DNA from 2 places in the Undibacterium sp. Di26W genome. Region 2 is predicted to be linked to the other one. Evidence: riboswitches for the same ligand, from Rfam matches in the RefSeq annotation. Region 2 holds a riboswitch; the other holds the start of a gene.
The links. A riboswitch is a leader RNA that binds a small molecule or an ion and turns the genes downstream of it on or off. The one in region 2 is predicted to bind cobalamin.
Positions count from the first base shown of each region.

Region 1: linked by a shared signal. The riboswitch ahead of ACO0LM_RS05520 (CoA-acylating methylmalonate-semialdehyde dehydrogenase) and the one ahead of ACO0LM_RS18045 (TonB-dependent receptor domain-containing protein) in region 2 are both predicted to bind cobalamin.

Region 1 covers NZ_JBMPOR010000003.1:249,745-264,996, forward strand. Annotated here, with positions in the region: gene ACO0LM_RS05495 (diguanylate cyclase domain-containing protein) at 85-2,817, shown strand; gene mmsB (3-hydroxyisobutyrate dehydrogenase) at 2,917-3,816, opposite strand; gene ACO0LM_RS05505 (enoyl-CoA hydratase/isomerase family protein) at 4,037-5,221, opposite strand; gene ACO0LM_RS05510 (enoyl-CoA hydratase) at 5,218-6,009, opposite strand; gene ACO0LM_RS05515 (acyl-CoA dehydrogenase family protein) at 6,006-7,166, opposite strand; gene ACO0LM_RS05520 (CoA-acylating methylmalonate-semialdehyde dehydrogenase) at 7,177-8,688, opposite strand; cobalamin riboswitch at 8,974-9,194, opposite strand; gene fumC (class II fumarate hydratase) at 9,446-10,852, shown strand; gene ACO0LM_RS05530 (PqiC family protein) at 10,872-11,519, opposite strand; gene ACO0LM_RS05535 (intermembrane transport protein PqiB) at 11,516-13,234, opposite strand; gene ACO0LM_RS05540 (paraquat-inducible protein A) at 13,227-13,883, opposite strand; gene ACO0LM_RS05545 (paraquat-inducible protein A) at 13,876-14,469, opposite strand; gene metE (5-methyltetrahydropteroyltriglutamate--homocysteine S-methyltransferase) at 14,760-15,252, opposite strand, start outside.
Region 2 covers NZ_JBMPOR010000016.1:23,183-38,434, forward strand. Annotated here, with positions in the region: gene ACO0LM_RS17985 (DUF342 domain-containing protein) at 1-1,199, opposite strand, end outside; gene ACO0LM_RS17990 (hypothetical protein) at 1,407-2,150, opposite strand; gene ACO0LM_RS17995 (cobyric acid synthase) at 2,229-3,710, opposite strand; gene ACO0LM_RS18000 (ABC transporter substrate-binding protein) at 3,686-4,495, opposite strand; gene ACO0LM_RS18005 (cobalamin-binding protein) at 4,492-5,436, opposite strand; gene cobD (threonine-phosphate decarboxylase CobD) at 5,467-6,516, opposite strand; gene cbiB (adenosylcobinamide-phosphate synthase CbiB) at 6,509-7,456, opposite strand; gene cobU (bifunctional adenosylcobinamide kinase/adenosylcobinamide-phosphate guanylyltransferase) at 7,456-8,034, opposite strand; gene ACO0LM_RS18025 (cobyrinate a,c-diamide synthase) at 8,031-9,365, opposite strand; gene cobO (cob(I)yrinic acid a,c-diamide adenosyltransferase) at 9,359-10,012, opposite strand; gene ACO0LM_RS18035 (ABC transporter ATP-binding protein) at 10,020-10,793, opposite strand; gene ACO0LM_RS18040 (FecCD family ABC transporter permease) at 10,793-11,803, opposite strand; gene ACO0LM_RS18045 (TonB-dependent receptor domain-containing protein) at 12,017-13,906, opposite strand; cobalamin riboswitch at 14,213-14,468, opposite strand; gene ACO0LM_RS18050 (PilZ domain-containing protein) at 14,584-14,928, opposite strand; gene ACO0LM_RS18055 (histidine phosphatase family protein) at 14,991-15,252, opposite strand, start outside.

The sequences.
Region 1 (15,252 bases), on a different contig from region 2:
GCCAGCTTAAATTGAAATTTTGATTGTCATTAATATGACGGATGCTAATATTGGCATTCAGACCAATCCTCATTTCAGAATGATATGTCGTCTAACCGGTACATTCGTTTCCGCGACATCAGTTTGAAAACCCGCCTGACGGTGGCGGCGGCCCTGTTTTTTGTGCTTTCCCTGGTCTTGCTCTCGTGGCTGGCCACCTCGGTTTCCGAACGAACACTGGAAAAACTCATCATAGCGCGCCAGACCGGCCTGATTGCTGCCATGGCTAATGAAATAGACCAGAAGGTGGAACTCAGGAAAAATGCGCTGATCCTGTTGGCCACGGATCTTGGCACGGATGATGAAGATCAGGGAAAACTGCAAGACTTGCTGCTACACCAGAAAAGTCTGGGTAGCCTGTTTGATAATCTTGCCGTACTCAATTTGCAAGGCGAGTTTCTGGCACTTCTGCATGGCGCTGAAGAGCGCGGTAAGCTCAACTTGTCTGGCCGGGATTATTTCCAGGAAGTGATCAGGCAAAAGAAACTGCTGGTTTCTCTGCCCCAGAAAGGTAGCGCCACCAGTCGTCCTCTGGTGGTGATGTGCGTTCCGGTATTTGATGGCAAAGGCACTATGCGCTATGTGTTGGCGGGTATTATCGAGCTGGCACAGGAAAGCTTTCTGGCGGATCTGGCAACCACCAAGATAGGTGGCAACGGCTATTTTTATATCACGACACGGCAAGGTGTATTTGTTGCCCATCCCGACAGTAGCCGCGTGCTTGCCAGCAGCCGCGAGCGGCCCGATACCCATCAATTGCCGGAGACTGCATTTTCAGTGCTGGAAGGCAGTCTGATTTCACATGAGCATAAAAATGATGAGGCAATTTTGTCTTACCGGCGCCTGAAGTCGGTAGACTGGATCATCACCTCTGTCTATCCAACCAGTGAAGCTTTCATCGTCATTACCGAAGTGCGGAAGGACATCATACTGGCCGGTACCGCCTTGCTCGTCATGTTGCTGCTGCTGGGCTGGTGGTTCATGTACTGGCAACTCAAACCCTTGCAGCATTTACGCCAGAAAGTTAATCATGCTGCGCCAGACTGGATAGATACACTGACACCAAAAGTGTATCCGAAAGATGAGATCGGGGATCTGGCCAAGGCATTTGACGATGCCATGTTGAACCGTCGTGCCGCCGAAGCCGCCCTGAGCGCCAGTGAAAACAAGTTGCGCCTGATTGCAGACAATATGTCGGCCTTTATTGGTTATATCGACCGTCATGAAAAGTATACTTTCGCCAATAAGCGCATTGCGCATCTATCGCGTATGGAGCCGGCCGTTGTCATCGGAAAAACCATGCGCGAAGTGGCTACTCCTGATGTCTATGACAAGATAGTCAAGCCTCATGTGGTCCGGGTGCTCAATGGCGAATGGACACGTTATGAGCGTCGTATACAGCGCTACGGTCACTGGGAATGGGACAGGGTCACTTATGCACCGGATTTCAGCAAGTCAGGCCAGGTCGAAGGTTTTTTTGTTCTGGTAGAAGACATCACCGAATTCAAGCGGGTACAAGATGATTTGATACGCAGTGAGCAGAGGGTGCGTACCATTACCGACAATGTACCCGCCATGATTGCCTATATTGATGCGAATGAACGCTATCAATTCTGTAACCGCAATTACAGCCAGATTCCCGGACTGGAACCCGGAAATATCCTGGGCAAGTCCATCCTTGAAGTGTTTGGCGAACAATCCTATCTGGAGCGCAAGGAAAAAATACAGCAGGCATTGCATGGTGAAAAAGTGTCTTTCGAACGCTATGCCTACGAGCACGATATCAAAAGGTATTTGCAATACGAGTATGTGCCAGACATCAATGCTGATGGCGTGACTACAGGCTATTATTCCCTGGTCATTGATGTGACGGCGCGCAAGCAGGCGGAATTGAAACTGGCCGCCAGTGAAGGCTTGTTGCGCACCATCGCTGACAATATTCCCGCCTTTGTCAGCCTCGTCGATGCAGAAAACCGCTATCAGTTCGTGAACCGGCCTTATGAAGCCTGGTTCAATCTGCCGTTGACGGCGATACGCTGCCAGCCTGTGCCATCGCTGCTGAGCGGCACCATGCTGCAACAACATCTGACTCATTACCAGCGGGCCATGGCTGGCGAAAAAACAGAATTTGAAACCGAGATCAGCATAGGTGGCAAGGCTGGACATTATCATGCCACCTATGTGCCCCAGTATGATGATAGCGGCCAGGTTGTCGGTGTGAATATCCTGATCAACGATGTCAGCGACGCCAAGGCAGTGGAAAGGCAATTGCTGGCACTGGCCAGATTTGACACCCTGACTGGTTTGCCCAACCGCAATCAGATCAATGAAAGAATGGAACAGGCCAGTGCCCGTTCACAGCGCAGCGGTCGTTTGATGGCAGTGATGTTTCTCGATGTTGACAAGTTCAAGAGCATCAACGATAGCCTGGGTCATCATGCGGGTGATGCAGTTTTGCAGGAATTTGCCAACCGCCTTAAGTATTGCATACGCCAGACCGACCTGGCGGGCCGCCTTGCCGGCGATGAATTTGTCATCGTGCTGGAAGGCTTGAACATGCATAGTGAAGCTGATATGGTGGCCAGTAAAATTGTGCAAGCCATGACTACGCCTTTTGATATCGAAGGAAAATCCTTGATGGTGACGACCAGCATTGGCGTGGCGATATCTTCAGCGCAGAACTTTGGTGCTGCTGAGTTGCTGAAGAAAGCGGATGAAGCTTTATATCTGGCAAAAAAGGCAGGGCGGAATAATTTTAAAGTTTTGCAGTTGGGGTGAGGGGATATTCTCAAAGCATGCTTTGCGAAACCCCGGGAACATCCCTTGAAGGGAAATGCCGAATACGCATTCGGTATATTTTCAACATCTTCGGCCTGCTTAATCCCTGTTCCTCAATAACTCAAGTATGCTGGAAAAATCCTTGCCACCGGCACCTGCTTTGCTATGGATGCCATACAGGTTGCGTACAGCTTCACCCAGCGGGATGCTGGCATTCGTGCCCAATGCGGCTTCCGTGGCCAGCCCCAGGTCTTTGAGCATCAGGTCAACCCCAAAGCCACCTGTGTAGCCGCGTGAAGCGGGTGCATTTTCCATCACGCCGGGATAAGGGTTGTACAGTTCCAGTGCCCAGTTGCTGCCTGAGCTTTTGCTCATGATGTCGGACAGGACTTTGGGATCTAAGCCATTTGCCACACCCAGTGTCAGTGCTTCTGCCGTGCCTGCCATCAGTATGCCCAGCAGCATGTTGTTGCAGATTTTTGCGGTTTGCCCGGCACCGTGTTCACCGGCGTGGAAAATATTCTTGCCCATGACATTCAGGAGAGGGCGTGCGCGTTCCAGATCGCTTGTGCTGCCACCGACGATGAAGGTCAGCGTGCCTGCGGCTGCACCGGCTGTGCCGCCAGAGACCGGGGCATCGATCATCGCCAACCCGCGTGCAACTGCAGCTTGTGCGACTTTCCTGGCGGATTGCGGGGCAATCGTGCTGCAGTCTATGATCAGTGCGCCATTGGCGATGTGGGCGAGTATGCCTGCATCGCCCAGGTACAGGCTTTCAACATGGCGGCTGGCGGGTAGCATGCTGATGACGATGTCCGCGCCTTCAATAGTCTGCCTGGCATTGCTGGCAGCCAGCGCACCGGCATCTACCAGTGTTTTCAGGGCATCAGGGGACAGATCGAAGACGGTCAGTGGGTAGCCTGCCTTGAGCAGGTTAAGGGCCATGGGCGCGCCCATGTTGCCGAGGCCGATGAAGGCGATTTTTGGATTGTTTGACATGGGGGTTTATCTCCGTGGTTTTTCCTTCCCTTTCAACAGGAAGGCTTACATATTGGGGTCAATCTTCCCTCCCCTTCAAGGGGAGGGCCAGGGTGGGGATGGGTTTCTTCCGCAAATTGAATATATTTTTTCATCAACCGAACCCCATCCCCATCCCGACCTTCCCCTTGAAGGGGAAGGAGTTGCAATCAGCTCTCCGGTTACGAGATACGGATTGCTTTCAAGCCGCCCGCTTCCGCACATCCTCATGCAAACCCAAATCCCGCAATGGATGCTGCTCTGCCGTCCAAAGATGTGTGAAATATTGCTCGCCATCCTGCGGCTGCATCTCATGCAAACTACCTGGCAACCATTGCGGCTTTTGATCCTTGTCCACAATCAAGGCCCGTATTCCTTCCGCAAAATCATGGCCTTGCGCGCAGGCGAGTGCGGCGACTAACTCCATGCGGAAGATTTCTGCCAGCGACAAATGTTTGCCACGTTCTTGCAAGGCATGTGCCAGCCAGACAGAAGTCGGGCTGCCTTTTTGTAGGTTGCTGACGGCTTTTTGCAACCATGGAAGTTCTTCCTGTTGTACCGCATCGACTGCAAGTATTTGTGCGACGATGGCAGGCAGATCAGCAGCACTGCACAGGCGATTGATGAGATCGAAGTTGGCACGCAATGGGCCTGCGGTGTCGCTGGATAGCGCTGAGAATTGCTGCAAGACTAGATTGACGCGCTGATGATTCTGGCGGGCTTGACTGCTCCACGCAGCAGCCTGTAATGCTGCCAGTACATCTGCCTTGCTGGCATGCGGCAAGGCTACGTCTGCCAGTTTCACAAACAGTGCATCGCTGGCATTGATACTGGCACCCGTCAATGCCAAAAACAGCCCTAGCTTGCCTGGCATGCGGTTCAGGAACCAGGTGCCGCCGACATCGGGGAACAGGCCGATGGCAATCTCCGGCATCGCAAGACGGGACTTTTCGGTGACGACGCGGTGGCTGGCACCGGCCATCAAACCTATGCCGCCACCCATGACGATGCCATGGCCCCAGCACAAGATGGGTTTGCGGTAAGTGTGGATCTGGTAGTCGAGACGGTATTCCTGCTCAAAAAAATCCAGGGCATAGACATTACCAAGAAGATTGTCTTTATTGCTGGATGCATGATGTTCGCGCATGCTGGCATACAGGTTTTGCAAGTCGCCGCCTGCGCAAAATGCTTTGTCACCGGCGGCTTGCAACACCACCATGGCGATGCTGCTGTCTTCATCCCAGGCATGCAATTGCGTGCCCAGCATTTGCACCATTTTCTTGGACAGGGCGTTCAGGGTTTTTTCCGCATTCAGGGTGGCGATGCCTATCTGCATGCCGTTGGTTGCAGGTAGGGTGTGGAACAGGACAGGGGCGGTATCGTTCATGCATTCCTCCACACTGGGGGGCGTTTTTCCAGGAAGGCAGTGACACCTTCTTTTTGATCAGCGGTATCAAACAGGGCCAGGAAGGCTTCGCGTTCTTGTGGCAGCACGGTGTTCATGGGTTGCTGGCGTGCGCCCTGTATTAGTTGCTTGCAGGCCTTGACGCTGCTGGGGCTTTGCTTGCCCACTTGCTTGGCCAGCGCCAGTGCATGTTCGAGTGCAGCGCCGGTAGCGACCACTTCTTCCACCAGGCCTATGCGCAGGGCGGTGGCGGCGTCGACACGTTCACCGCACAAGATCAGGCGCTTTGCCCAGCCTTCACCGACCAGCCAGGCAAGATGTTGTGTGCCGCCAGCGCAGGGCAGCAAGCCGACGCCAGCTTCTGGCAAGGCCATTTGTGCCTGGGTTTCGGCGATGCGCAAATCGCAAGCCAGCGCGCATTCCAGTCCGCCACCCATGGCATAGCCATTGATGGCCGCGATGGAAACACCACGGAAGCGGCTCAGGGTTTCAAATGCTTCACCAAAGCGGCGTGCCATGTCCAGCGCCACGGTCTTATCACCATCGGCAAACAATTTCAGGTCTGCCCCGGCAGAAAAGAATTTTTGCCCAGAACCGGTGATGACGAGGCTATAGATAGTTGCGTCAGCATTGAGGTCGTTGACCAGTTGCGTCAAAGCCTGCAAACCCGCCGCCGTCCAGGTATTGGCGGGTGGGTTGGCCAGGGTTATCAGGGCAGTGTGACCGATGATTTCGCATTGCAGATTGGTGTAGTTGCTGTACTTGCTCATAAAAATTCCTCGCTTGCGGCTTGGTTTAACATGTGGCGGGCGACGATGACACGCATGATTTCATTCGTACCTTCAAGTATCTGGTGCACTCTGACATCGCGCAGGAAACGCTCCAGTGGGTATTCGCGTATATAGCCGTAGCCGCCGTGGATTTGCAGGGCTTCATTGCAGACGGCAAAGCCGGTATCGGTCGCCAGGCGCTTGGCCATGGCACAATACACTGAGGCATTGTCGGCCTTGCTGTCGAGTTTGCTGGCAGCCAGCCTGACCATCTGGCGGGCGGCGACAAGTTCGGTTTGCATGTCGGCCAGTTTGAATTGCAGTACCTGGAAGTCAGACAGTTTTTTCTGGAACTGCATGCGCTCGTTCATATAGGCTTGTGCACTATTGAGTGCTGATTGCGCAGCGCCGATAGAACAGGTGGCGATGTTGATGCGGCCACCATCAAGGCCACGCATGGCAATCCGAAAGCCCTCGCCTTCTTCACCCAGCAAGTGGCTGCGCGGTATGCGTACCTGGTCAAAATTCACGGTGCGGGTGGGCTGGCTGTTCCAGCCCATCTTGTCCTCTTTCTTGCCATAACTGATGCCGGGCAAATCTGCCGGTACGGCAAAGGCAGAAATACCGCCCGCACCTTCGCCACCGGTGCGTGCCATGACCACCAGCATATTGGTCGCACCCGCGCCCGAGATAAAGGCCTTGCTGCCACTCAGGATATAGCTGTCGTCATCCAGGCGGGCGCTGGTGCGCAGTGATGCCGCGTCCGAGCCAGCGCCGGCCTCAGTCAGGCAATACGACGCCAGTTTCTTGCCTGCGGCCAGTTTGGGCACCCATTCTTGCTGCACTTCTGGCCCGCCCCAATGCGCAATCATCCAGCTCGCCATATTGTGGATGGTGATATACGCCGTGGTGGAAGGGCAGGCGCGCGCCAGCTCTTCAAACACGATGGCGGCATCCAGCCGCGTCAGGCTCAGCCCACCTAACTCTTCCGGCACATACAGTCCGCAAAATCCCAGTTCCCCGGCATGGGCGATGACGTCCAGCGGGAAGTGGGACGTGGCATCCCAATGCGCGGCTTGCGCCGTCATTTCATGGGCGGCGAAGTTGCGGGCAGATTGCTGGTAGGCGCGCTGGTCTTCATTCAATTCGAAGTCCATGGCCATCTCCTTATTTTAAAGAGATGGTGGTATTCACCTTGCCCGCACTGACGCTGTCATCAAACCAGCGTGCCGTGATGGTTTTGGTCTGGGTATAAAACTGTATGACTTGCTTGCCATATGGCCCCAGGTCACCGAGCTTGGATGCACGCGAACCGGTGAAAGAAAACAGTGGCACTGGCACAGGAATAGGCACATTGATACCGATCTGGCCGACATCAATATCTTCTTCAAAAGTGCGTGCCGCTGCACCAGACTGGGTGAACAGTGCCGTGCCATTGCCGTTAGGGTTGGCATTGATGATGGCGATGGCATCAGCCAGCGTATCTGCCTGCATGATGCATAGCACAGGGCCAAAGATTTCTTCTTCATACACACGCATGCCGGGCTTGACGCCGGTGAAGACGGTAGGGCCAACGAAGTTGCCATGTTCATAGCCTGGCACTTGCGGTGCACGGCCATCCAGCACCAGATTGGCACCTTCGGCAATACCTTGTGCGATCAGGTTTTCTACCCTTTCTTTGGCGGTGCAGGAAATGACTGGACCGATGTCGGTATTGGCTTCTGCACCGGCATTTATTTTGAGGCTGCGTGCACGATCCAGCAAGTCTGGCACCCACTGGTTTGCTTCACCCACCAGGATGACCACGGACAGCGCCATGCACCGCTGGCCAGCCGCACCAAAGGCCGCACCGGCGAGGTTGTTCAGGGTTTGTTCTTTATTTGCATCCGGCAAGACGATGGCGTGGTTCTTGGCACCCATCATGCATTGCGCACGCTTGCCCGCCAGGGTGGCGCGCTGATACACATGCGTGCCTACGCGGGTAGAGCCGACAAAGGACACCGCCTTGATATCCGGATGATCGCAAATCGCATTGACGATATCTTCGCCACCGTGCACGACATTTAATACGCCAGGTGGCATACCTGCCTGCATGGCCAGCTCAGCCAGGCGCATGGTGACCATGGGGTCTTGCTCGGATGGTTTCAGGATGAAGGTATTGCCACAGGCAATCGCCATCGGGAACATCCACAGCGGTATCATGGCTGGGAAGTTGAATGGGGTGATGCCAGCGCAAACGCCTAGCGGCTGGTTCAGGGTATAGGTATCGACGCCGCTGGCGACGTTGTTGGCGATTTCGCCCATTTGCAGGTTGCCGATATTGGCGGCATGCTCGACCACTTCCAAACCACGGAAGATGTCACCTTCGGCATCGGCCAGGGTCTTGCCCTGTTCGGCCGTCAGCAGTGCAGCCAGTTCGGCCATGTTTTCGCGTATCAGTTGCTGGTATTTCAGGAAGATGCGGGCGCGGGTGCCTATTGCGGTCTTGCGCCAGGTCTTGAAAGCAGCCTTGGCAGCATCGACTGCGGCCTGCATTTCATCCGGCGTGGTGAAGGGAACATGGGCCAGCACCTGTTGCGTGGCCGGGTTGATCACATTGCGCCACTGCGTGGTTTTGGATTCAAGCAGTTCGCCATTGATCAGCAGTTTGACCTTGGGAACCTGGGTAAGAGTAGTCATGATGCTTTCCTGAACCTTCCTGATTATGCACGGACAGACGGCGGGCTTTGCCCGCAACAACAGCCGCACTGATGCCTGAAAACAGGGTAGCCACTGTGTGCAGAAACCTGCCGCAGCAACTGTCCTGGCCATGGGCGCACGTAGTGAAAACGCACACCCGCCACGCACCTTCCGTACGTGACCAGACCTTGGGAAAAAACAGTAAAGAGCAATGTTGAATACACGCACCTGCCCGCCATGATGACGGGCCCATGCAGCGTTTCAAACACAGCCTTCCGCAGTGTTTTTCTCAGCGATCAACAGGCCGGTATCCGGGCTTGCAAGTCTTGTTACATCGCCTTCCCAGTCATGCATGACCAGTGGCGTGGTTGATGTAACCGCACTCGCTTACCGTTGCGGAGGCAGCAGGGGCTTTGGCACTGGCTTCGAATAGACCAGCGACGACCACTTTCCCGTTTAACACGGCCCAAGAGCTTGGGCTGTGCACCTGTTATTTTTAGAATAGCATAAGACTTGACGTTTACGTAAACGTTAATCGATATGAATGGATGAAAAAAATTCAGCACACTTGGATTTGGGCAATTTGTATAAAGTTGCCAATGAGTAAAAAGCAAACTTGGTCCAGATTGCGTATCATGATAGCCATTGGTGCTTGCCAACATCTGGTAAGCACAGTCTGTCCAGCGCACTATACCGATATCTGATCAGTGAAAGATGCGAGGTATGACATGGCGTGCCATCAACCAGGAAAACAGCAATGACCAGCAAACCTAGCCAAGACAATACCGACAACAGGATGGAACGCGATACCTTTGGTGAAATCGCCGTACCTGCAAAAGCATTATGGGGTGCACAAACCCAGCGTTCACTGCATCACTTTGCCATCTCTACAGAAAAGATGCCGGATGCGCTGGTGCTGGCACTGGCACGTGTGAAGCGCAGTTGTGCCATCGTGAACCGTGACCTTGGTTTGCTGGATGCCAGATTCGCCGATGCCATCGTCAGCGCTGCTGACGAGGTGCTGGCTGGCGCGCATCCGCATGCCTTCCCGCTGTCGGTGTGGCAGACCGGTTCCGGCACACAAAGCAATATGAACATGAATGAAGTGCTGGCCAATCGCGCTTCTGAATTATTGGGTGGTAGCCGTGGCATGAGTCGCCTGGTGCATCCGAATGATCAGGTGAATATGGGGCAATCATCGAATGACGTCTTTCCCACCGCCATGTATGTGGCAGCCTGCCTGACGGTAACGCAGTCACTGTTGCCAGCGCTGCAGCAACTGCGCACTTCGCTGACCGCCAAGGTGGCAGAATTTGCCGACATCGTTAAAATTGGCCGCACCCATTTACAGGATGCGACACCGTTGACACTGGGGCAGGAAGTCTCTGGCTGGGTGGCACAACTGGCCCATGCAGAACAGGCCATCAGCCTTACTTTGCCGGCTTTGCAGGAACTGGCCATCGGCGGCACGGCCGTTGGTACCGGCCTGAATACCCATGCAGAATTTGGTCAGCGCGTTGCCGCCAGCCTGGCGCAAGACACAGGCATAAGCTTTGTCGCCGCCCCCAATCGTTTTGCCGCACTGGCTGCCCACGATGCCATGGTCAGTTCGCACGGTGCATTGAAGACGCTGGCGGTGGCCTTGATGAAAATCGCCAATGACATACGCTGGCTGGCTTCTGGCCCCCGTTCTGGCCTGGGTGAATTGCAGATACCGGAAAACGAACCCGGCAGTTCCATCATGCCGGGCAAGGTCAATCCTACCCAGTGCGAAGCGGTGACCATGGTGTGTTGCCAGGTCATGGGCAATGATGTGGCCCTTAGCATAGGTGGTGCTGCAGGTAATTTTGAATTGAATGTATTCAAGCCGCTTATCGTGCACAATTTCTTGCAGAGTACCCGTCTGCTGACGGATGCCATGTCCAGCCTGGATCAGCATTGCGTGCAGGGCATGCAAGCGAATCGCCAGCGCATCACTGAGCTATTGAATAATTCACTGATGCTGGTGACGGCGCTCAACCCACATATAGGCTATGACAAATCGGCGGCAATCGCCAAATACGCGCATCATCACCAGACCACCTTGCGTGAAGCGGCATTGACGCTGGGTCACGTCACGGCGGAAGAGTTTGATGCCTGGGTCAGGCCGCAAGACATGGTGTGACGAGCGACACAGCTTGGTATTAATAAGCGCCAGTCAGGGGCTTGCGTACACCTTGCACACTCGCTCCCACTTGCTCCGCCAGTTGCTGTGCCGCCTCGGACATTGCCGGTGCTACGGCTTCATACGCCGGACTATTCAAACGAACAGTGAAGACCTTGTGTTCACGCTTGAGCAGTTTGCGGCTGTTGTCCAGCACGACCCAGCTTGCTTCGAGGGTGAGCTGGTTGCCGCTGTAGATGAGTAGCTGGTCGATTTGAACCTTGACAAGATAACGGGGCAGGGTGCTGGATGGGTTTGCCGATATGCCTGTATTTATGCCAGCGCTGATGCCGGTGTCGGACGACAGCCAGGCGTCTGGCAGGCGGGTGCGCAGATGAGCGATGAGGGACACGGTGAGTTGTTCGTCGAGCGGGGCTATCCACCGTTGTTCGTCAGAGATGAGGGATTCTGTGGCCGACTTTTGGATGACCAGTTGCGGGCGATGGACGGCTTCTGGCAATTTGACGGTGGCGATGAGAACTTCATACTGCGGCTCGGTCTGGCTGCTGGCTGTTTGTGGGTAGTCGAGGTGATAGAGATGCTCGACGGGTGGGGTGGCACAGGCTGCAAGTAAAAGGCTGAGCAAGGTAAGTGGGGCCAGCGGCACAAATTTTATGGTTCGCATCATGGTTTTACCTTTTGTTTGCCAAACACCAGGGCGTCGGGGTGGCGTTCCAGCATGTCGGCCAGGTTGGCGACAGCGCGGGCGGACTTGGCGACTTGCTTCAATGATTCGCGCATGTCTTGCTGCAGGGGCGCGTCCTCAGCCAGCAGGGTATTGGCACTGTTGAGCGTGCCGCGCGCTTCCTTGAGGGTAGAAGTCAGTTCAGGCGTGACTTCAACATCAAGGCGGCGCACCAGTTTTTCTGTGCTGGCAAGGGTGGTGTTGAGCTTGCTTAAGGCTTGCACCAGTTCGGCAGATATTTTGTCGAAAGGCAGTTTGTCTATCTTTCTGGCGATGCGGCCCACGGTGTCCTGAATTTCGCCCAGGCCGCCGCCGACGGTGGGCAATACCGGGTAGTCGGTGCGCCAGTCCATTTTTGCCTGGGGAGCATCGGGGAAGAAGTCGAGGGCGATATACAATTGCCCGGTCAGCAGGTTGCCACTGCGTAGCTGGCCGCGCAAGCCGCGTGAGATCAGGTGTTCCAGCAGCGATCTCTCTTTGGCTTCGGTCGCATCGTCAGGCAGGCGGGCACCTGAGCGGACCCGGGATTTGAGGCGGTCCGGGTAGAGGCTGACTTCAACCGGGAAGCGTGGCAGGCGGCCATTCTCGGCAAATTCCACACCCAGGGATTTGACTTCGCCAATGACGATGCCGCGCAAGTCGACGGGTGCGCCTTTTGACAGGCCGCGCAGGCTTTCAGGGAAATACATGAGGAAGTTGCGTACCTTGGTATCTGGCGCACGCATGGCATGTTCGCGGTCTTCAAACAGGGAAAAGACGCTGCCTTCAAAGGCGGATTTGCCGCCGGGCAGGGCGTCGTCATGTTCCTGGAAGGCCAGGCCGCCGTCGATCAGGGAGGTCAGCGATTCTGTGGTGACGCGCAGGCCGTTGGCGTCTAGCTGCATGTCGATGCCGCTGGCATGCCAGAAGCGGGTATCGGCTGTCACATACTGGTCATACGGTGCATCGATGAAGACGCGGATGGTGACGCCCTTGCCATCGCGGTCCAGCTGGAACTTGGTGACATGGCCGGCATTGATATGGCGGAAGAAAATGGGTGAGCCATAATTGACCGAACCGGTCTGCGCACCATGCAAGACAAATTCGCGGCCAGGCGTATCGCGGTTGACCAGGGGTGGTTCTTCCAGACCGGTAAATTCGTTGGTGGTCTCGGTGGCTGTGCCGACATCGACACTGATGTAATTGCCGGACAAGAGTGTGGAAAGGCCAGAGACCGAGCCGCCAGAGATGCGTGGTTTGACGATGAAAAAGCGGGTGTCGGTGGCCAGGATATCGGAAGCACTCTTGATCAACTGGGCCGTTACCAGCACCCGCTGGCGGTCGGGCGACAGGGCAATGGCCTTGACATGGCCCACATCGACGTCTTTGTAGCGCAGCTTGGTCTTGCCCGCTTCCATCCCTTCTGCCGATTTAAAGGTGATGGTGATGACCGGCCCCTGGCTGGTAACGCTTTGCACCACCAGCCAGATACCGATGAGGGCCGCAATGACAGGTACGGCCCAGACGAAGGAGGGCATGCGCCGCCGTGGCTTAACCTTGACTACCGGCACTACGGCGTCGACCGCAGCGACCGTATCAAGGGTTTCAACAGTCCCGGCGGTTTCCCTGGCTTTGTCCACAGCAGGCGTGCCGGGATTTTCTGAAGTCGGATCACTCATGCGTCTTTGTTATCCAGATTAAACGTGAATCAAAGCTTTGTGCCGACAGCATCGTCAACACCACTACAGCACCAAAAGCCAGCACACCACCGCCTGGGTGTATCGCCGCCAGCGACTGAAACTGCACCAGCGCCACCAGTACCGTCACCACATACACATCCAGCATCGACCAGCGACCGACGGCTTCTATCATGCGAAACAACTGAGTACGCTGCAAAGGGTTCCAGCTGGATTTTTTCCAGCAGGTGAACAGCAGCAGGCTGATGGAAAACAGCTTGAGCAAGGGTACGACGATGCTGGCAAAGAACACCAGCAGCGCCAGGGGCCACGAACCTGTGTTCAATAACACCAGCACGCCACTCATGATGGTGTCATCCTGCGCACCAAAGATGGTGTTGGTATGCATGACGGGCAAGAGATTGGCTGGTATATACAATATCATCGCGGCGACCAGGTAGGCCAGCGATTTGGTCAGGCTGTCTTTATGACGCAAATGCAGAGATGCACCACAATTGGGACAGTGGGTGGCTGCCTGATCATGGGTGCAGCACAGGGTTTCGCAAATATCGCAACTGATGAGCCCGGTGGCTGCACCTGTCTGGCCCGCCAGGCCAGCAGCGGGGATGTGGCGGTATTCATGCTCAGACATGCTTCACCCTGGCGTTTGCCCTTGAACGTCTGGTCGCACGCGCCCAGAGCCACAGATTGCGCGGGGTGAGTACCGATGTCAGCGCCGCCGTGATGAAAATCAGACCGGCGCAAGACCACAGGGCAGGGCCGATGACGATATCGGCCATGTGTTGCAACTTGACCAGGGACACCAGCAGGCCCAGCATGAAGATTTCGACCATGCTCCAGGGCCGCAGGCTTTGCAGGGCACGCAAGGGCGCACCCAGCGCTTGGCTGGCGTCACCAAACCTGAGTATGCACAAGAGGTAGATGGCAAGCGATATCTGCAATGCCGGTGCCAGCACGGTAGTAATGATGACCAGCAAGGACAGCAGATGCATGCCGTCATTCCACATGGCCAGGGCAGCATGCAGCAAGGTGGTGTCGCGCGTTACTTGCTGGACCTTGAGGGCAAGCAGGGGAAAGCAGTTAAGCAACAGCAACAAGATCACCGAGGTAACGGCCAGCGCCAGCGCCATATCCAGGCTGGCGCTGCCATTTCTGTACAGCGTAGCACGGCAACGCGGGCAGCTTGCTGCCTCACCTCTTGCCAGCGCTGCATCCATGCAGATCAGGTCGCACTCATGGCAAACAATAAATTTGTTGGCAGCACTAATGGGAAATCACTTTCAGGGGAAAATGGCGCAGAAATACCCAGTTTATCCAAATTTTTCCATTAATCATAGAAAATTGGATAAATGCTGCCATACCCTGATAGCTTGCGTTTTTTTCTGTTGCGGACTTATAAATCCTAAACACCATTTAGTCTTATTCTGGAGCACAAGGCAGAAGGCCCATCTTCACTGTGAAATGAAGATGGGCCCGCGTTTCAATTCAAATCAATTGTAAAAAGCGATCAGCAGCAATCCTGATGTTCTTCATCATCTGCTGCCACCGTGGCGCGCAGCAGTTTGGCTGCCTGCACCATGTGTTCCAGGGCGGCGATGGTTTCTGGCCAGTCGCGGGTTTTCAGGCCGCAATCCGGATTGACCCACAGGCGGGCATCGGGGATCACCCCACGGGCTTTTTGCAACAGCCTTTGCATTTCGCTGACCTTGGGCACACGGGGTGAATGGATGTCATATACACCTGGGCCGATATCATTCGGGTAAGCAAATTCACCGAAACCATCCAGTAATTCCATGTCTGAACGTGAGGTTTCTATGGTGATGACGTCGGCATCCATGGCGGCAATCCACGGCAGGATGTCATTGAATTCCGAATAACACATATGGGTATGGATCTGCGTGTCGTCATTTACACCCGCAGAGCTCAGCTTGAAGGCACGCACGGCCCAATCCAGATAGGCGGCCCAGTCTTGCTGCTTCAAAGGCAGGCCTTCGCGGAAG
Region 2 (15,252 bases):
TGCGCCCTGCCACCAAGGATATTACCGACACCTGAGCCAGGCTTGCCGACCATGATTTCTTTTCTGGCAATCAAATCACACTGGCGGGCACTTTGTTCCAGTTGTATGGCCTGCCCGGCTTCAATATGGGAATGCTCGGCAAACAGTGCCTGCACCGTTCCCCCGCATTTGATGCGCGAGGTGATGCCGCTCATGCTTTGGGTTCCTGGCTTTTTCTCGGCCAGGCCAATAATGCCGCCCTTCACTGCCACATTGCCACCGGCAATAATCTCGGCCGCTTCTACCAGGCCATTGACGATCACATCGCCTGTCACATTCAGGCTCATGCCGGCCTTGACGTCACCTTCGACATGGATGGTGCCTTCAAAGTGGATATTGCCGGTACTGAGATCGACGTCAGGCACCTGGAGTACGGGGTTGACGATCACACCATCAGGCACAATCATGGGCTGGCCACTATTCGTCGCCAGCAACAAATCCGGGTCAGTGGCTGCGGGTGCAGCACCTTGCAAGGTGGGGCCAAACAACATCTCTGGCAGGGGCTTGGCCAATACCACCTGGCCCATGATATTCATGCCGAACTTGCCTTGTACTGGCGGTATGCGGCGCATCAGCTCATCACCGGCATGCACAATCAGGATATGGCCCAACTCACGGAACTTGATGACGGCCAGTTCATCCCTTTGCGCTTTCGCATTTTTATGTTCGCCAAACAAAGGTTCCAGTCGCCCTTCAATACCATTGAGTACCGGATCACCCTGGACAATCAGCAGATTGTCACACACACCTGCTGCCAGCGCGGCATCCAGTTCTGCATGCAAAATGCCATGAATAATGCCCTGTTCGCGCAAGGCATCGTTGACCGCTTTGCCGACCGGTTTGCCACCTTGTGCTGGCATCAGCGTCAGCCAGGCAGACAATAAATCATCGGACAAGCGCAATGAAAATTCCGCATCCCTGCGGGCACCAATGTCCAGCTTGACTGGTTCTTTGGCATCCCTGCACAGTTTTATAAAAGCCAGCAGGGCGGACTGTTCCCTATAAAAATTGGCATATTCACTGACATCCAGAGCCTCTTCCAGGTCAGCCAGATCGGGAGTGCCGCTGCCTTCCTGTGGCGTATAGTGGGCGCACAACACCCCTGCGGACTCGTCCACAAAAAATGACAGTGTTGTCGAATTAGAAAGCGATTCGTCCAAGATGCTTCCTTAAGATGGAGGTTCGACGTCAAATATATTGTATAAATACGTTGCATATTAAAGCCGCATATTATTACATCATAAATGAGTGATCTAAGGCAACGTTTCTGAAATTAGCTTCATCTTGATTGAATTTGGTTTAAAAAGCCTGTTTTACCGAAAACCTGCACCTACGGGCGTGGGGATTCGTGTCAGACCGGTTTCGGCTTACTTTGACACGGCAGGTTCTTCGCTCGCTGCTGCGAATTCAAATTCGACCAGGGCATCGTCACCCCAGGCCTTCTTATACAGAGGTGGTATATATTGCAGGCCATTTTTACTGATCTCTATTTTTTCCCTGCGGTCCTTGCTGACCAGATATGCTGCGCTCAATTTCCTGGGCGACCAGAAAGAAATAACAATGAAGGATGAGTTGCAGGCACCGCCAAGACGGCGAAACAGATTGCGTGTGTCGTATGGCATATCATCATATTCCACAGCCCACCATATGGCGCATTCCAGGCGCAAATCACCCAAACGTCGCGTGTCTGTTGGCACACCTTCACTGTGTATATCGGGGCGCCAGCGGAACAGGCCTTTTTTCCGGTTCAGCAGCAGATCTGCATTTTCATCCAGGGCCTTGGAAATTTTTGGTAAGACAAAACTGCCATCGATGTCAACAGCGATAGGGACCGAGCTTTGTTCGCTGGCAATACGCAAGTTCAAATCACGCAAACTGGTATTGGCGTCAACCGGTAGCAGGATGAATTTCAACATCGCCGCAGGTGCCAGTTGGCGGTACTGATCAAATGCTTCCAGCCCCTTATACATCTGCTTGTATGATTTCAGCTCAGGATCTCTGGTACTGGAAATTTCTACTTTGGCCGGCACATCTTCACGCGCATATGCAAAGCAATGCGCGCTCATGATACCTAATGACAGACAGATGGTGAGAACGGTTTTAGCGATCAAGTGTTTTCCCAAATCGTGAATGATGCGGATGTGAAGACCTTACATGCGTGCAACCGGCACAAAAAAGCCAGCACAATATTATAACCGTTGCAAGGCATCCAGTAGCGGCACGCAGGCGTCTGCCACCCGGTTAAGGCTGTGTTCACGCAATGCAGCCAGATCGACCTTGTGTTCGCTTTCCAGCCCTGCCCAGGACAGCAAGGCAGCGCAGGCTTCGGGGTGGTCGAACAGGCCATGCAGGTAAGTGCCGAGGATTAAATCATCGGGCGAGCGTGCGCCTTCGTCTTCGCCATTGATACTGAAAACCGGCTGCGTATCATTGCTGGCATAGGTAATGCCCATATGGATTTCATAGCCACTGACCTTGGCCGTGCTGGAATTGAATACACAGAGGCCAGTCACCTGTTGTAGGCGTTTTTCCTGCGTCAGTTCAGTGGTGATGTCGAGCAGGCCCAGGCCATCAGAATCACCGGCCTGCCCTTCGACACCATGCGGGTCACTGATGACCTGGCCCAGCATTTGATAACCACCACAAATGCCGATGACCTTGCCGCCATAACGCAGATGCTTTTCCAGCACGGCATGCCAGCCCTGTGCCTGCAAAAAAGCCAGGTCGGCGCGGGTGTTTTTACTGCCAGGCAGGATGATCAGGTCGGCAGGTGGTATCGCCCGGTCGGGGCCGATGAATTGCAGATCGACATCCGGGTGGGCGCGCAAGGCATCAAAATCCGTATGGTTTGATATGCGCGGTATGGCAGGCACGATGATGCGGAACTTGCCGGCATTACCCTGGCTGGACTGTATTGCGTCTTCAGCATCCAATTGCAGGCCATGCAGGTAGGGCAATACCGCCAGCACCGGTTTGCCGGTCTTTTTCTCCAGCCAGTCCAGGCCAGGTTCCAGCAGGCGGATATCACCACGAAAGCGGTTGATGACAAAACCGACGATGCGTTTTTGTTCGGATTCTGACAGGCAATCCAGGGTACCAACAAAATGGGCAAACACGCCGCCACGGTCAATATCGGCCACCAGGATGACGGGGCAATCCACGGCTTCGGCAAAGCCCATATTGGCGATATCGCGGTCACGCAAATTCACTTCGGCCGGGCTGCCTGCACCTTCGACGATAATCGCTTCATATTGCTGTTGCAGACGACCATAGGATTCAAGCACGGCACCCATGGCGACGGTTTTGTATTGGTGGTAATCACGCGCATCCATGTCTGCCCTGACCTTGCCATGGATGATGACTTGCGCACCGGTGTCGGAAGATGGTTTCAGCAAGACCGGATTCATGTCAGTATGTGCAGGCAAACCTGCAGCCACTGCCTGTAAGGCCTGGGCACGACCTATCTCGCCACCATCTATAGTAACGGCACTATTAAGTGCCATGTTTTGCGGCTTCATGGGCACCACCCGCACACCTTGGCGGTACAGCAAACGGCACAGGGCGGCAACGACTGTACTTTTGCCGGCATCGGAAGTCGTGCCTTGCACCATCAAAGTTGAAATTTTCATGATAACCGTGTTCTTATTTATGCTTTCTGCGCTGCCTGCCATTCGGCAATCAGTATATGCAATTGCACCAGCCCGTGCTGTATCGCCGATGGGCCTGGCGACAGGATATCAGCCGACTTGATTTCCAGCACCCGTCCATAACGCACGGCGGGAATATGGTCCCAGCCGTCGCGCGCCACGACACTGTCGGGCCGGAACTTCTTGCCACACCATGAACCGATAATGATATCCGGCGCACGCCTGACGACTTCAGCCGGGTCGGCAATGATGCGCTGTTTGGCACTGTGAAAAACCGCCAGGTCGGCAAAAGCATCTTCACCACCAGCCATCTGTATCAACTCAGATACCCAGCCTATGCCTGACATCAGGGGTTCATTCCATTCTTCAAAATACACCCGGGGGCGGCGCGTCCATAGCGCAGCCTGTTGTTTGATGGTGTCTATCTGGGCTTGCAGCTCGGCAATCAGTGCTGCGCCCTGTTCCTGCTTGCCGACCAGGTTCGCCACGACCTTGATCATATGCAAAATGCCTGCTACATCACGCTGGTTGAAGGCATGCACCTCTATCCCGGCGCTGATGAGTTCACGCGATATTTCTGACTGCATATTCGAATACGCCAGCACCAGATCAGGTTTAACCGCCAGGATACGGTCTATCTGCGCCGATGAAAACCCGCTGACCTTGGGTTTTTCATCACGGGCACGTGCTGGCCGGGTGGTGTAGCCAGAAATGCCGGCGACGCAGTCTTCTGCCCCCAGGGCATACAAGACTTCCACCGCTTCAGTGGACAAGCAGGCAATGCGTTGATACATACTGGCTGAATTCATTTTTTTCCTTGTGGCTGGGCCACGGTTTGATCGCGTTTCTGTCTGGCAAGCTCCAGTGCCTGGCAAATCAGTTTCGCGCCTTCGATAATGCGCGGGCCAGAACGGTTGACCAGATCACCTTCTATAGACACCAGGTTATTGCTTTTTGTTGCAAGCAAAGTAGGAAAAGTTTTCCATTGCTCGATACCACTCACGGCCTGGGTTTTGCTATCGCCGGTGATGATGACTTCCGGGTTTTCCTGTAAGACTGCTTCTGTGCCGACGATGGGTGCAGTTGTTGACAATTTACCAAATATATTTTCCCCACCACAAGTACGAATCGCATCGCTGACGATGTGGCTGTCATTGAGCGTGTAGAGCGGCTTACCCCATACCTGGTAAAAGGTCCTGACCTTGCTTTTATTCTGGTACTGGCTGTTCAACTGTTGCACTTGCTGCCTGAATTCTGTCGCCGCTGCCTGCGCCTGTTTTTCTGTACCAAACAGGCTGCCGAACTTGATCAGGGTTTCCGCTACATTGTCCAGCTTATGTGGTTCGCTGAAAAAATAAGGAATGCCGGAATTGTGCAGTACCTCCAACTGGCGCTCATAGGCACCATGCATCCACACGATCAGCAAATCCGGCTTCATCGCCAGTATGCGTTCAATATCCAGTTGCCTGTTGTCACCAACACGCGGGATATTTTTTGCCGCTGCCGGATAATCGCTGTATTTGACCGTACCAATAATCCTGTCACCCGCCCCTGCCACGTAAATCATTTCCGTCACATGCGGCGACAAACTGATAATCCGCTGCGCAGGTTTAGCTAACGTAACCTGATTACCCAAGTCATCCGTTACAGTAATAGCCGCCTGCGCATGAACCGCCATCAGCATAATGACTACAAAACTCAAAAGCCTGACCATATCGCTCCAATACTCTATGATAAAAACGAAGTGCATCTTTGCACTTACTCCGCACTTACTCTGTGCTCACTCTGTGTCTCTGTGCCTCTGTGGTGAGTGGTCTACAGTTTTTAACTCACACCATTCACCCAGACCGTTCTCCAGCCGTAACCACCCAGCCTCACTCCCTGGCAATCCAAAGCGCAGGCCATGTGGCCGATGGTGCCCCTGCGCAAACCAGCGCAGCCATATACCGCGCTCTGCCATGAATTGCCATAACTGTTCTGATTGACCATCCAGTTCATGATGACTGCACCACTGGAATAAATCAGTACCCGACGTATGCATGCCATGCGCTTTCAAAAGCTGGTGCAGCCGGTCACCTTCTTGCTGCAAGCGTTGCACCATCTGCGACTGCCACATCTGGTCAGTCAACGCGGCAGTAGCGATTTGCTGGGCTGGTCCACTCACGCTCCAGGGACCGAGGTAATTCGCCAACTGCGCCAGAAAATTTTCCTCAGCGGCGACAAAGCCCAGGCGTATACCTGCCAGACCAAAGAACTTGCCGACTGAGCGCAAGACGATCAGACCGGGCTGCTCTGCATGGGCCGTCACACTGATATCAGACACGGTATCGGCAAAGGCTTCATCTACCACCAGCCAGCCGCCGCGTGCAGCCAGTTGTGTAGCCCAGCGCAAAAGCTGGGTTGGCGATATGGATTCACCGGTGGGGTTATTTGGATTACACAGCACCACTACATCGGCCTGTCCGACGGCTGCATCCAGGCCTGCATACGCACATTCTGTCACCGCATGCCCGGCTTGCCGCCATTGGTAAGCATGTTCGGCATAGCTGGGGGCTGATACGAGCACGCGCGCAGTCCGGCGCAGGCGTGGCAAGGCCTGTATCACCGCCTGCGAGCCTGCCACCGCCAGCATGCGTGGCGCGCCATAATAAGATTGCGCAGCCTGCACCAACGCATCAGAATATTCGGGCAAGCGATGCCAGGCATGGTCTGCCAGTGGCGGTGCCGGATAAAAATGCGGATTGATGCCGGTGGACAGGTCCAGCCAGTCTTCCAGCGGGCGGCCAAAATGCCGCACGGCATCACGTAGATTGCCGCCGTGTTCAAGCATGGATGACTCCACCAAGAAATAAAGTCAGTAATAACGTGATCCCACACCACAGTGCCGTACCACCTGCCACCAGACGCAGGGCACGCAGGATATCTGTGGCCTTTGCGGTATCGCCTTCCCCCAACGGGGGCCGCATTTCTGCCACGCCGTCGTAACTGGCACTACCACCCAATGCCAAGCCAAGCGCACCGGCACCGGCAGCCATCACTGGCCCGGCGTTCGGGCTGGGCCAGCCGGGTGCCTGGCGTTGCCAGCATTGCCATGCCAGGCGGGTCTTGCCCAGCACGGCATAAGTGCATGCAGTCAAGCGTGCGGGTATCCAGTTCATGACATCGTCGATACGCGCAGCGACGCAGCCAAAGCGCAAGAATCGTGTCGAGCGATAACCCCACATGGCGTCCAAAGTATTCACCAGTCTGTACAGCACCGCGCCAGCACCACCCAACAAGATGAACCAGAACAAAGTGGCAAAGACGGCGTCGCAACCATTTTCCAGTACGGATTCAACACTGGCTTTAGCCAGGTAGGCTTCATCGGCATCTTGCGTATCGCGGCTGACGATATAGGATGTGCGTTTTCTGGCTTCTGGCAAATCACCGGCCTGCAAGGCGCTTGCAATGGCGGCATTATGTTCATGCAGGCTGCGCAAGCCCAGGCAAAAATACAGCAAGACAATATGCAATACCGGGGCCAGCCACAGGCTGAAACGCTGTGCCAGTGTCAGCACCAACAGACTAAGGGCTACCAGCGACAAGACCGCCAGGCACCAGGCCACAGCCCCGGTCCAGCGGCTTGCTGTTGGCGTATTCAGTCGGCGCTCCAGGGCATTCGCCAGATTGCCAAAACCCACCAGTGGATGCAATTTGCTTACTTCGCCCAAGCCCAGATCCAGCAAGATACCCAGCAGCAGACATAGCACCATGACCAGGCCATCCAGCATCAGCATGGCTGGCCTTTAAAATACAGCGGCAAACCGGCGGCAACCCAGACCACATTATCTGCAATGGCAGCGACGGCCTGGTTCAAACGCCCTGCTTCATCCACGAACCAGCGCGACACGGCCCCCATGGGGACGATGCCCATACCGACCTCATTCGATACCAGGATAATCTTCCCTGGTGCCTGCGCCAATGCATCCAGCAAGGCCTGGCGTTGCACGGCAAACTGTGCCGGTGGCGTGACATGACCTACATCAGGAAAATCTGTCGCTTCTGAAAACAGCAGATTCGACAGCCAGACCGTCAGGCAATCAACCAGGATGATATTGTCTGCACGGCTATGTGCCATGATGGTCGCGCCCAGTTCCAGGCTTTGTTCCAGCGTGCCCCAATGTATAGGGCGGCGTGCGCGATGATGGGCAATGCGCTGCTGCATTTCCGCATCATCCGCGTTGGCGGTTGCCAGGTACAGTACCTCTTTTTTGTTGGCACTGAAGCTGCTCGCCAGTTGCTCGGCAAAAGCACTCTTGCCCGAACGCGCACCACCAAAGATCAGGCTGGTACGATGTGCGGGTTTCATGTTGCATCTCTTAAAAACAGCGCTGCCGTTGCCGCCGGGTTGGAAGCAAAGTAGGCATGAAAATAAGAAGCGCACACATTAGCATTTCTGTAAATAGCCTCGCCCTGCTGTTGGGTGGAATGTTGGGTGGAATGTTTGGTGGTATGGCTGCTGGCCGTCAATGTGGTTTCAAAACGCGAGTAATGAAAGGTATGCCCGCGCAATTCCCCCTGCGAGGTAGCCCAGGCTTGTGGGCCGAGTGCTGCCAGCCTTTTTTGCATAATGACTTTGCCCGGCAATATGCCGGCCATAGGCCAGCTTTGTTCCTGCTGATCTACCAGGCCTTCGGTAATGGCCATCATGCCACCGCATTCTGCCAGGATAGGCATGCCTTGCACATGGGCGGCATGCAGTGAAGTCAGCCAGTTGCTGGCCTGCGTCAGCGTCCTGGCATGCAATTCAGGGTAACCGCCGGGCAGGTACAGGGCATCAGCCTGGGTCGGTATCGCTTCATCTGCCAAAGGCGAAAAGAAAACCAGTTCAGCGCCCAGCCCACGCAAGCACTCAAGATTGGCTGGATAGATAAACGCAAATGCGGCATCGCGCGCAATGGCAATCGTCTTGCCTGTCAGGCTGGCGGCTTGTGACGCATGTTGCAAAATATGATGGGATGCATGCTCATGCAATTCAAAACTGGTGTCTGGCAAGGCATCCCAGGCTTGCATGTCCAGTTCCAGGCTGCTCGCCATGGTATCGAGTATGGCGTCGATGCGATCCACTTCTTGCGGCAAGACCAGGCCCAGGTGACGTTCGGGCAAGGTTTCTTCCTGACGCCGCAAGCTGCCTAGCAAAGGAATATCGCGCATGGCAGCAGCCACCATTTTGGCATGGCCTTCCGAGGCGATGCGGTTGGCGATGACACCGGCCAGATGTACCGGTCCAAAATCACGCAAACCCATGGCCAGTGCACCTACCGTCTGTGCCATGGCAGAGGCATCCAGTACCGCCATGACTGGCACACCAAAGGCACGCGCCAGGTCAGCCGACGACGGGTTACCATCATACAGGCCCATCACACCTTCAATCAGGATGACATCGGCATCCAGCGCAGCGCGCGCCAGCATGCGTTCCGAATCTACCTGCCCCACCATCCATAAATCCAGCGAATGCACGACTGAACCGCAAGCGCGTTCCAGCATCATGGGGTCGATAAAGTCTGGCCCGGTTTTAAACACACGCACCGTCTTACCAAGCTTCACCAGCTTGCGTGCCAGTGCTGCCGTGGTGGTGGTCTTGCCCTGACCTGATCCAATGGCCGATATCAGAACGACCTTGGCGCTGGGCCTTACCATTCCACACCCGCCTGCGCCACGATACCTTCCTTGAAGGCATGCTTGATGACCTGCATTTCTGTGACCGTATCGGCGATGGCAATAATCTCTGGCAAGGCACCGCGACCGGTGACGGCAACGTGCTGCATTTCTGGCCTGCCATCCAGATCATCGATGACCATCTGCAAACCCAGGTAATGATATTTCAGGGCGATATTGAGTTCGTCCAGCACCACCAGGCCTATGGTCGGGTCCGTCAGAAAGCGTTTTGCCTGTTCCCACGCGGCGGCGGCTTTTTCCATATCGCGTTCGCGGTTCTGTGTGACCCAGGTATAGCCTTCGCCCATGGCATGAAATTCGACTTCATCAGGAAAGCGGCGCAAGAAAATTTCTTCACCAGTAGACATCGCACCCTTGATAAATTGCACCACACCGACCTTCATGCCATGCCCCATGGCGCGCATCACCATACCAAAAGCGCTGGAACTTTTACCCTTGCCATTGCCGGTATGTACCAGCAAGACACCGGTCTTGCGCTGCGCCTGTTCTATCTTTTCATCCATCAGCGCTTTCTTGCGCTGCATGCGACGTTCATGACGGGTATTGATGTTGTCTGTCGAGGTGTCTGGCTTGGGTGTCGAGTTATTGCTCAATGGATCACTGCTCATAAGGTTCTCAGTTTTGCGGGAAGAATAAGGTTTGCTCACCATGGGTGAAGCGCTCTATGGGATGCCCCAGACAGATACTGAGTTGGGATGCATTAAATATTTCATCTGCAGGCCCGGCTTGCCAATTGCCATCGCCCATCAGCAACAAGGCATGGGTGGCAATGCGGTAAGCCATATTGAGGTCGTGGCTGACCATAACGACCGCCTTGTTGTGTTGCGCATCTTCTTTGCTGCACAAGCGGGCAAACAGTTGCATGACGCTGACTTGGTGCCCAAGGTCCAGCGCATTCGCCGGTTCATCCAGCAACATCCATTTCGCATCTTGTGCCAGCAAGGCGGCAATGGCGACGCGCTGTCTTTCACCGCCAGACAGGCTGCGCACATCGCGTTCTGCCAGGTCGGTGACATCCATTTCGCGTAAGGCTGCCATGGCAATTTCCAGGTCGTCGCTGTTTTCCCAGTAATGTGCATCTTGGTAGGGATGACGGGTGCTGAGCACGGTATCCAGCGCAGAATAACCAAAAACATCCACCCTGCCCTGCGGTAAAAACGAACGCTCACGTGCCAGCCCGGTTAATGGCCAGTCTTGCAGCAACTTGTCGCGCAGGTAGATCTGACCGCTTTCTATCGGACGCAAACCAGCCAGCGTGCGCAGCAAGGTGCTTTTGCCGGCACCATTGCGGCCTATGATGCACCAGCATTCACCCGGCCGTATATGCCAGTTCAAATCACGCACCAGTACACGCTTGCCTACCGATAGATTAAGGGCGCGGATGTCCATCAGCGCCTCCGCAGTTGATGCAGTTGCAGCAGGAACATCGGCACACCGACCAATGCAGTGATCACACCAACCGGCAACTGCTGTGGTGCCACGACGGTACGTGCGACCGTATCTGCCAGCACCAGGAAGCAACCACCGGCCAAAGTCGCAGCGGGCACCAGCAAACGGTGATCAGGGCCCCAGGCAAAGCGACACAAATGCGGCATGATCAGGCCAACAAAACCGATGCTGCCTGCATTGCTGACCGCGCTGGCCGTCAACAAGGCAGAACATAAAAACAGGAACTGGCGCAAGCGACCAATGTTGACACCCAGGGTGCTGGCGTTATCGGCATGCATGGCAGCCACATTGATGGAGCGTGCATTGCGCATGGCAAACAGCAAGATACCGCACAGTATCAGCCAGGGCAGATAACGTGACTGGGTATTCGACAAATCACCTATCATCCAGAACACCATACCGCGCAAGCGGCTGTCCGGCGCAATCGACAGCATGAGGGTGATGATGGCACTACATCCGGTGGCGACAATGACGCCGGTCAGCAATAAGATAGGTGCACTGCCGTCGGTACTGCCAGCACCACGCAGATCACGGTAAGCCAGGCCAAATAATAGTAGCGCTACCGTAATCGCACCGGCAAAGGCGGCCACATCCACCAACCAGAATGCGCCGAAAAACAATATGGTTGCCAGCGCACCAACAGATGCACCACCAGATATACCGAGCACATAAGGATCAGCCAGCGGATTGCGCAACAAGGCCTGCAACATGACACCGGCCAGCGCCAGTGTGGCACCGGTAACGAAACCAGTAAGCGCACGACCCAGGCGCAAATCCAGCAGGCTGCCGGGCAAGCTGGTCGGCGGGCCGCGCAGCAATTCCAGCAAGGCTTGCCATAACTCGACAAAGCTCAGGGACACAGAACCACACACACAGGCAATCAATATGCTAGCTATGGCGGCGGCCAATAAAATCGGGAGAACCAGTCCGGCACGTTGAGCGACCGCCATCCCGGGAGATTGCTTACGCTGTCGTGCAGAAAAAAAAGACGCCATCATCGGTCTGATCCAAAGGAAAAACAGGTTTAGATGTGCAGCGCCAGTCAATATACACCAGCCTGCACATCAGAAAATCAGCCCGAAACGTGGCAAATCACATCAATGCCCTGCCACGTCCCTGTCAAACTTGTCAGCTTAATTATCAGCTTAAACAACTTACTCAGTTTATTTAAAGCCGTAGTTCACACCGACAAATACATTCGAACCGGCCGTCGCATAATTTCTTGCCAGTTCATAGTCTTTGTTCAAAGCATTGTTCCAGCGTGCCAGCACGGTGGTATTTTTTGCCAGTTCATACGTCGCATACAGGTTCAACAAATTATACGAACTCAATTTTCTCAAGTTGGCAGCATCATCGTAGCGGTCGCCAGAGTAGATGGTTTCCACGCCAACTTTTGCATTCGCAAACGCGTATTCAGCAGCCAACGTACCATGCTGTTTGGAACGGCGTGCCAGACGTTTGTTTGCCGTGTCGTCTCTCGGGTCCTGGATGTCGATGGAGGCACGCAGTGTCAGGTCAGCAAAACGGGTTGTACCACCAACTGTCAAGCCAGACAAAGTCGCCTTGTTAACATTATGCGCACAGCCAAAAGAATAATTAGGCGTGTTTGGGCAATAAGCTTTACCTTGTGGATCGTTACCAGAAACATAGACCAACAAGTCCGTTGCCTTGTTCTGATAATACACAGCGCTCAACTGCGTATCACCCTGTTCAAAATACACACCGATTTCTGCGTTTTTTGCTTTTTCTGGTTTGTTGCTGGCAACGCCATAACCAGGGTAATACAGTTCATTGAAAGTTGGTGCGCGGAAGCTGGTGCCATAGCTGGCATTGACGCGCAGCGCATCAGTGAAACGATAACCGTAAGCGACGCTGCCCGTGGTATTGGAACCATATTGCGAGCTGCGGTCGTTGCGGATGCTGGCGCTGGCCAGATGCGCATCTTGCTTGAACACATAAGATGCGGCAAAAGAATTCGTCGTGCGTTTCGCGCCGTTGATGCCCTCCGTGGCCAAGCCTGAAGAAACAGAATCAACATTTTCCTCACGCGTTTCAGCGATCAGTTGCAATACGTCTTTACCGATACGGATATCGTTCTGGAAGCTGACACTGTTCTGACGTGTATCGATCTGGCTGGTGCCAAAGCCTGTGCTGAAACCCTTGTCAGCCGTTTCTGCATATTGCAGCGATGCAGACCAGTCATCAGTGAACTTGCCACGGCCAAAGATGGCGATGGTTTCCAGCGTGCCAATATTGTGGTCATCTTTTGCTGCACCGGAATCATACTGTGCGTCATTGCGGCTGCGCAAAACACTGGCACCCAGTTCATAACCCTTGCTGATTTCCCATACCAGGCGGCCATTGAAACTATCCATCTTGTAGCCATCTTTGTCAGCGTTATAACTGGAACCGACTCCGGGTTTGGTGGCAGAGAAACCATCACTCTCTTCATGCCCCGCGTTCAGGCTGAGGCTGAGATTACTGGCAACAGAACCGAAAAAACCTGCCTGTAATTTGCGTGTGCCATAGCTGCCCAAACCAGCCGATACGGTAGGTGTGATAACGCCCGTGCCCTTTTTAGTAAATATCTGTATCACACCGCCCATGGCATCCGCGCCATACAGGCTGGACAGAGGGCCGTACACGACTTCGATACGGTCGATCTGTGACAGCGGGATGGAAGACCAGGTAGCGCCACCAGTCGTGGACGAACCGATGCGTACGCCATCAATCAACACCACGTTTTGTGCGTTATTACCGCCACGCATGAAAACGGAAGCTGTCGTACCAGGACCACCATTGCGGGTAATTTCTATGCCGCGCTGTTGCTGCAACAGGTCAACGATGGAAGCCGCGCCGGATTTGGCGATGTCTTCCGCAGTGATGACGACATTGTCAGCCAGCACATCTTTGGCGGCTTGCGCCTGACGGCCAGCGGTAATGACCACGCTGGAAGCAGCGCCAACTGCAGCAGTTTGTGCAAAGACGGTAGAAGACGGGAATGCAGCGGCCAAGGCCAGGCTGAGGGCGAGCGGTTTGAATACAGATGTCATGATTTTCAGAAAAAATAAAACATGCAGCCGACGTCCCCGCAGGCTGCAATGGAAAAAGCAATAGGAATATCGGTATCGTCAGCGCCTGTGGCCTGATTAAGAACCTGTTTCCGATCTTACTGCGCGTGCGTGATCGAGGCTCATGCGCTGCTCAAAATGCTCATGTACTAGAAGTACATTCCGCTTTTTGCGCTGCGCTTTTGTTACCCTTACCCCGCTGACGCTCGCTCGCTACAGATCGTAAACATGTTCTCAGAAGCGGACGCAGCGTTCTGCGTCAGGTGCTCACGAAATTTCCCCGTCCGTATTACTTCACTTATTCTGGCCGGTATCCGGGCTGACAAGTATCACCATCTGACCTTCCCATGCACATAGCACAGTGGTATTGGAAAATGGCTGGCTACAAATCTGAATTTTAAGAAACAAGCATTCAGTTTTTTTGCAGCAACTTGTACACCGTTGCGGGGGCAGCATACGTTTGCCTAGCGTAGCTAAGCGTCGTGTTTCCCGTTTAACCGCAGATATGAACATATCCGCGAGCACCAAAACCCCGCCATTCTATAGACAGACGGGGGTAGCCGCAAGTTCAGGGGGTTTAAAAACTGAGGTAGATCAGTATATTAACTTATTGAAAACAAAGCAGATTTGACTTGCCAACATTGTCCGGCCACCCGATTTCAGGCCAGATGCGCAGTTTTGGATATCCAGGCAACAACAAGTTGCGCATGCAATTCAGACATTTCCGATAACAGCATGCCAACGTTGTAACTGTCACCGCTGAGAATGGCATGCCTGACCGTGCCCTTGCAACTAACCTTATAGATCTCGGCTTCTTGCACAATACCGGGGATTTCTATCATCATCGGATAATTGCGCTGGGGAATCAGGCTTTCAGGCGACTGCAAAAGCACACCCTCTGCCGATATATTGATCACCCGGGTGAAGATCAATCTGCCATCCGGCATTTTGATACCAGAGCGCCAGGTGACGGTGACACGGGGTGATTTTCTGAGTTCTATCATGCGATGGCTATGCCTGGTGCGCTGATGGCTTTACTGTCGGTCTTGCGTAAATACTATCTGTATTATTTGTCAAACACCAGTATTTCTGTAAATTCACCAAAGCTAAGGCTGAGGTTTTGTGTACAAACCAGTTGCGCCAGTTCATCTGCGGCCATGCCATCCTGCCAGACCAGCAGCATGCGCATGATGCCGGCATGCGCCACCACCAGCGCTTCCGGCAATTGCATCTGACGCAGATCAGCCAGCCAGGCAATCACCCGCTGCGCCACATCCTGCGCCGATTCACCGGCACCGGGGCGATAGGTCGCCGGGGCTGCTGCCCAT